One region of the Kocuria arenosa genome, then DNA from elsewhere that is predicted to be linked to it. Evidence: predicted binding sites of a transcription regulator. Region 1 holds the regulator's gene; the other holds the start of a gene.
The links. Region 1 encodes HspR, which represses chaperone genes until heat shock. Its sites were predicted from a motif close to AAGTTGAGTCNNNNNGACTCAACTT; they were not measured.
Positions count from the first base shown of each region.

Region 2: a site for HspR is predicted at 1,916-1,940, ahead of ACFYE3_RS09280 (Hsp20/alpha crystallin family protein). Genes of this name have one in related genera too.

Region 1 covers NZ_JBHZTA010000001.1:404,850-408,273, reverse strand. The annotation lists gene ACFYE3_RS01930 (LOG family protein) at 1-453, shown strand, start outside; gene trmB (tRNA (guanosine(46)-N7)-methyltransferase TrmB) at 458-1,249, shown strand; gene ACFYE3_RS01920 (GNAT family N-acetyltransferase) at 1,246-1,740, shown strand; gene ACFYE3_RS01915 (heat shock protein transcriptional repressor HspR) at 1,769-2,209, opposite strand; gene ACFYE3_RS01910 (DnaJ C-terminal domain-containing protein) at 2,211-3,236, opposite strand; gene ACFYE3_RS01905 (nucleotide exchange factor GrpE) at 3,395-3,424, opposite strand, start outside.
Region 2 covers NZ_JBHZTA010000004.1:193,653-197,076, reverse strand. The annotation lists gene ACFYE3_RS09285 (NADP-dependent isocitrate dehydrogenase) at 1-1,175, opposite strand, end outside; gene ACFYE3_RS09280 (Hsp20/alpha crystallin family protein) at 1,370-1,882, opposite strand; gene ACFYE3_RS09275 (Gfo/Idh/MocA family protein) at 2,013-3,107, opposite strand; gene ACFYE3_RS09270 (TetR/AcrR family transcriptional regulator) at 3,200-3,424, shown strand, end outside.

The sequences.
Region 1 (3,424 bases):
GCCGGGGGCGAGGTGGTCGGGGTCATGCCGCAGTCCCTCGTGGACGACGAGACGGCCCACACGGGGCTGACCGAGCTGCGGATCGTCCGGACGATGCACGAGCGCAAAGCGGAGATGGCCGCGCTCGCCGACGGGTTCGTGGCCCTGCCCGGCGGCCTGGGCACCCTCGAGGAGATCTTCGAGGCGTGGACATGGCTGCAGGTCGGAGTGCACGCCAAGCCGGTCGGCTTCCTCGACGTGGCCGACTACTGGAGGCCCCTGCTGGACGCGGTGGCCTCGATGTCCGCGGCCGGCCTCGTGCGCCCCGAGTACCGGGACGCCGCCGTGGTCGCCCGGGACGCCGACGGGCTGCTCGCCCGCTTCGCGGTGTGGGAGGCGCCGCGCCGTCGCTGGTCCGAGCCGCCCGTCCCCGGCGCCGGCGCGCCGGTGGCCCGCCCTGGCCCTAGGATGTAGGGCGATGAGCGAGCACACCCCTTCCCCCGCCGAGGGCCCTGAGCAGGGTCCCGTCCCCGAGGCGTTCCACCGCCGGCCGTACTCCTTCGTGCGCCGCGGTGATCGCCTCACCGCCCGCCGCCAGAAGGCCTGGGACGACTGGGCGCCCTCCCGGGTGCTCGACGTCCCGCGCGTGCGCACGGACACCTCCGTCCACCCCGACCACGAGTTCGACGCGGCCGCGGCCTTCGGGCGCGAGGCGCCCCTGGTCGTGGAGGTCGGCTCGGGGCTCGGGGAGGCTGTCGTGCACGCCGCCGCCCAGGACCCCGCGCGGAACTTCCTCGCCGTCGAGGTGTACAAGCCCGGGATCGCGGACCTGCTGCTCAAGGCGGGCCAGGCCGGCGTGGACAACGTCCGTGTGGTGCAGGCCAACGCGCCCGAGGTCCTGGAGCACATGCTCGCCCCGGCCTCGGTCGACGAGCTGTGGGTGTTCTTCCCCGACCCCTGGCACAAGACCCGCCACCACAAGCGGCGCCTGGTCTCCCCCGCGTTCGCCGAGCTCGCGGCCCGGGTGCTCGCGCCGGGCGGGCTGTGGCGGCTCGCCACGGACTGGCAGGAGTACGCCCTGGTGATGCGCGAGGTCCTCGACGCGTCCCCCCACTTCGAGAACGTCCACCCGGGACCCCTCGCCGACGACGAGCACCCGGACACGGGCTGGGCCCCCCGCTGGGAGGGACGGGTCCTCACGAGTTTCGAGCGCAAGGCGCGGGAGGCGGGCCGCGTCCCACGCGACCTCGTCTACCGCCGGACGGCGTGAGCGCCGTCCCCGGCGCGGAGCGCGACGGCTTCGTCGTCGTGCTCCCGGGCGATCCCCGCACGCAGCCGCTGCTCGAGGGCCTGCACCTCGAGTACGTGGAGCGCTACGGCCCCGAGATCGGGGCGGAGGAGATGGCGCACCACCCCGTGGCCGACTTCACCGCTCCCACCGGGGGGCTTCTGCTCCTGCTCGAGGGCGGCGTGACGGTGGCCGGCGGCGCGTTCCGCCGGTACGACGACGCCACGGCCGAGCTCAAGCGGGTGTGGACCGCCCCGGCGCGCCGCCGGCGGGGGATCTCGCGGCGGGTCCTGGCCGAGCTCGAGCGGCTCGCCGCCGCGGCGGGCTACCGGCGCGTCTACCTCACCACGGGCAGCCGTCAGCCGGAGGCCTCCGCCCTGTACCGCAGCAGCGGGTACGTCCCGCTGCCCGGGACCGCCCGGGTCTATGCGGGCGGCGCGTACGACGTGGGCTTCGAGAAGCACCTGCCCTGACCCGCACCGGTCGGGCAACCGGTGCTGCTCAGCGCTCCTGCTGGCGCGGGGGCCGGTACAGCACCACGGCCTGCGAGATCTTGCGGGCCCGGGGACGGGCGCCGCGGGCCATGCGCACCACGTCCCCGCCGACACCGGCGGCGAAGATCCGCGAGGACTCCTCGGCCCGGTCCCGGGCGACCTCGAGCTCCTGGGACAGCTCCGCCACCCTCGACCGCAGGGCCGCGACCTGGTTCTCCAGCTGGAGGATGCGCCGGATCCCCTCGAGGGACACGCCCTGCTGGGACAGCACCTGGATCTGCTGCAGCTTCTCGATGTCGCGCTGGGAGTAGCGGCGGGCGCGGCCGGGGGCGCGGGACGGCTTGACGAGGCCGAGCCGGTCGTACTGGCGCAGCGTCTGCGGGTGCATCTCCGCGATCTCCGCGGCCACGGAGATCACGAACAGCGGCTGGTCGGCGTCCAGTGCCATTTCACACCCGTGCCTTCTCGGCCAGGCCGGCCCGGGGGTCATCGGCCGCGGTCGCCTCGGCGAACGCCCGGACGGCGGCCTGCGCCTGCTCGTCCAGCACCGCCGGCACGTGCACCTCGACCGTCACGATCAGGTGGCCCGTGCCCTTGGCCGTGCTGAACCCGCGCCCCTTGACGCGGAAGCGCCGGCCCGATGACGTTCCCGCCGGCACCTTCACGCGCACGGTGCCGCCGTCCAGCACGGGCACCTCGATCGTGGCGCCCAGGGCCGCCTCGGGGAACGTGATCGGCACGGTGACCTCGACGTCGTCCGTGCCCTCGACGCGCTGGAAGAAGGAGTGCGGCGTCACGTGGACGGTGACGTAGAGGTCGCCGGCCCCGCCGGCACCCGAGTGGCCCTTGCCGGCGAGCTTGAGCTTCTGCCCGTCGCGCACGCCGCGCGGGATCCGCACCGTGGTCTCCTGGCCGTTGCCCCGGCGCAGCTTGATGGTGGTGCCGTGCACTGAGGAGCGGAACGGGATGGTCGTCTCCGTGCGGATGTCCTCCCCGCGCGCCGGCGGGGCCTGGTACCCGCCGTAGCCGCCCGGCGCCCCGTACCCGGTCTGGCCGCCGAACTGGGCGAACAGGTCCTCGAACCCGCCCGGGCCGCCGGGACCGCTTGACCCGCCCGTGGAGTAGGTCGTGCGGCGACGGCGCCCTCCGCCGCTCCCGCCGAAGATGTCGCCGAAGAGGTCCTCGAAGTTCGCCGAGCCGCCGGCGCCGCTCGGGCCCCCGGCGGTGAAGCGCGCCCCGGAGCCCATCGCGCGGATCGCGTCGTACTGCTTGCGCTCCTCGGGGTCGGAGAGCACGGAGTTTGCCTCCGTGATGTCCTTGAACCGCTGCTCGGCCTCCGCGTCGCCCGGGTTCTGGTCCGGGTGGTGCTGGCGGGCGAGCTTGCGGTAGGCCTTCTTGACGTCGGCGGCGGACGCGTCCTTGGACACGCCGAGAATGCTGTAGAAGTCCTTGTCGATCCAGTCCTGGCTGGCCATGACGCCTCCTTTCTGTGGGGCCGGTCGGGGTCCTGCGGGGCAGAGCCCCGTGGTGGTCCTCGTCCCCGGCGCCGCGGCGCCGGGGACGGGTGGACGGGGCAGGGGAGGTCCGCCGGCGGACCTCCCCTGCCGTCGCCGGGATCAGGCCGGGACGGGCCTCACTCGGCGACCGCGACGGCGACCTGGGC
Region 2 (3,424 bases), on a different contig from region 1:
CGGCAGTCGTCGATCACCACCTGGTAGATCCCGGCGTAGGAGCTGTCCGGCAGCACGGCGAGGGTGTCGGCCTCCTCGCCCTCGGGGCCCCACATGCGCCCGGAGGTGCGGATCATGGCCGGCATCGACGCGTCGACGATGACGTCGGAGGGCACGTGCAGGTTCGTGATGCCCTTGTCGGAGTTCACCATGGCCAGCTTCGGGCCCTCGGCGAGGCCCTTGTCGATCGCGGCCCGCACGTCGTCGCGCACCTCGGCCGGCAGGGCGTCGAGGCCGTTGAGGATCGCGGCGAGCCCGTTGGCGGAGGAGAGGCCCGCCTTCTCGAGGGCCGCGCCGTGGGCGGCGAAGAGCTCCGGGAAGAAGGCCTCGATGACGTGGCCGAAGATGATCGGGTCGGAGACCTTCATCATGGTGGCCTTCAGGTGCACCGAGAGCAGGACGTCCTCCCGCTTGGCGCGCTCGACCTGCTCCGCGAGAAAGGCGTCCAGGGCGGCGGCCCGCATCACGGTGCCGTCGACGACCTCACCGGCCAGCACCGGGATGGACTCCTTGAGCACCGTGGTGCTGCCGTCCTCGCCGACCAGCCGGATCGTCAGGGCGTCGTCGTCCTCCATGACCACGGACTTCTCGTTGTCGCGGAAGTCGTCGGCGCCCATCGTGGCGACGTTCGTCCTCGACTCCGCCGTCCACTCGCCCATGCGGTGCGGGTTCTTGCGGACGTAGTTCTTCACCGAGGCGGGGGCGCGGCGGTCCGAGTTGCCCTCGCGCAGCACCGGGTTGACCGCGGAGCCCTTGATCTTGTCGTAGCGGGCCCGGGTCTCCTTCTCCTCCTCGGAGCGCGGCTCGTCCGGGTAGTCCGGGAGGGCGACGCCCTGCTCCTGCAGCTCCGTGACCGCGGCCTTGAGCTGCGGGACGGAGGCGGAGATGTTGGGCAGCTTGATGATGTTGGCCTCGGGCTTCTTGGCCAGCTCGCCGAGCTCGGCGAGGGCGTCGTCCACCCGCTGGTCCTCGGGCAGGCGATCGCTGAAGGCGGCGATGATGCGGCCGGCCAGGGAGATGTCACGGGTCTCCACCTCGACGCCGGCGGTCGAGGCGTAGGCCTCGATGATCGGCTTGAACGAGTAGGTGGCGAGCAGGGGCGCCTCGTCGGTGCGGGTGTAGATGATCTTGGCCATGTGCGGGCTGTCTCCCATGATGTCGTCGGACCGGTGGTGCTGCTTCCTGGTGCCAAGATACCCGAGGCGGCGCCCCGCCCGCTGTCCGGCCGGAGGGCGCGGACGGCCCGGGCACGGGGGCGGGCCCGTTCCCCTCGTGGGGAGCGGGCCCGTGGCCGTGGCGTGCCGCCCGGCGCGGGGCCGGTGGACCGGGCTCAGCCCTCGGTGGACTGGGTGGACCCGGCGCCGTTGACGAGCTCGCCCTCGCCGATCACGCGGTCGCCGGACTCCTCCCGGCCCTCGCCCAGGGCCTGCTGCTCGCCCTGGCCGGAGACCACCTGGATCTTGCGCGGCTTGGCCTGCGCCGAGACGGGGATCGTCACCGTGAGCACGCCGTTGTCGTAGTTCGCGGCGATGTTCTGGATGTCGATGCCCTGGCCCAGGTTGAGCTGGCGCACGAACGAGGAGCTCTGCCGCTCCCGGGTGATCCACTGGACGTCCTGCACCTCGGGCAGCTCCCGCTCCGCCCGGATGGTCAGCAGCTGGCCGTCGACGTCGACGTCGACGCTCTCGGGGTCGATGCCGGGCAGGTCCGCCCGGAGGATGTACTGGTCGCCGTCCCGGTACAGGTCCATGGGCATCTCGCGCAGGCCCTGCCGGGCGAACAGCGAGGCGGCGAGCCGATCGAAATCGTTGAACGGGGTGAACATCGTGGCCACGTCAATCATCTCCTCAACCATATGAGCAATGGCTTCGACATTTAGTTGAGTCGGATCAACTCAACTGTTGATCATGATAGTGCCGCTCCCGGGGGTCTTCAACAGGTCCGAGTCCTCATCGCCCAGGGCGAACCGCCCCTCAGCGGGCGTCGTGGGGGTATCGCACGCCGATCCGCTCCCGCACCCGGTCGAAGAGCTCCACCAGTTCGAGGGAGTCGGCCCACGGCATGACGGGGGACTCGAGCAGGCCCTGCTGCACGCATCGCGTGGCCTCGCGCATCTCGAAGACGTACCCGGCGCCCGCCACGTCCACGTGCTCCACGACGGGGGCGGCGCCCGTGCGGGCGCCCTCGGAGGTCTGCAGGACCAGGGTGGTCGGGCAGTTGATCCGGCCGTCCACGCGCAGCCAGCCGTCCGTGCCGCTGATCGTCACCTGGTGGGGGACCGTGGCGGACAGGGTGCCGCTGACGTGGGCCCGGCCGTGCCCGAAGTCCAGGGTCAGGGCGGTGTCCAGGTCCACGTCCGTGGCGCCGAGCTCCGCGCGGGCGCTCCAGCGCTCCGGGGCCCCCAGCACCGCGGAGGTCCACGTCAGGGGATAGACCATCATGTCCAGCAGCACCCCGCCGCCGTCGGCCCGGCGGAACAGCCGGTGGGCCGGGTCCAGGGACCGGTGCGTGCCGATGGACCCCTCGACCGAGCGCACCCGGCCGAGCCGGCCCTCCCGGACCCAGCGCATCGCGGTGCGGAAGCCGGGGGTCATGCGGGTCCAGACGGCCTCCATGAGGAAGACGCCGTGCTCGCGGGCCAGGCGGAGCAGGTCCCGGACCTCCGCCGCGGTCATGGCGAGGGCCTTTTCGCACACCACGTGCTTGCCGGCCCGCAGCAGCGCCGAGACGTCCCGGTGGTGGTAGCCGTGCGGCGTGGCCACATAGACGATCTCCACGTCCGGGTCGGCAGCCAGCCGGTCCAGTCCCGTGGTGGTGGCGGTGCCGCCGTAGGCCCGCTCCACACCGTGCCGGCGGGCGAAGTCCTCGGCACGGGCCTGGTCCCGCGAGCTGACGGCCACGAGCCGGGCGTCGGGCAGCGCCGCGATGTCGGGCACCACCTTCTCCGCGATGTCGGCGGTGCTGACCACGCCCCACCCGAGCGTGCGGCCGGTCGCGGTGCCGGGGTCGTCCAGGTGGGCGGCGTCGAGGGCGGCGTCGACGAACGGGCTGAGGGTCTGGGCAGACATGGGCGCATTCTGCCACGCAGGCCGCGGCCCACCGCCCACCCTCCCGCCCAACGGCACCGATCGAACGACCGTTCGTGGCGTAGGCTGGGGCCGTGCCCCGGGTGAGCCAGCAGTACAAGGACGAGCGCCGCCGCGAGATCGTGGCCGCCGCCAGCGAGTGCTTCCTCGAGCACGGCTACGAGGGGGCGTCGATGCACCGCATCATCGCCGCCACGGGGCTGTCCGCGGGAGCGCTGTACAACCACTTCCCGAGCAAGCAGCAGCTCGTGGCGGCGGCCGCCGGCGCGGCCCTGGACCGGGTCCTCGCGGCCGCGGAG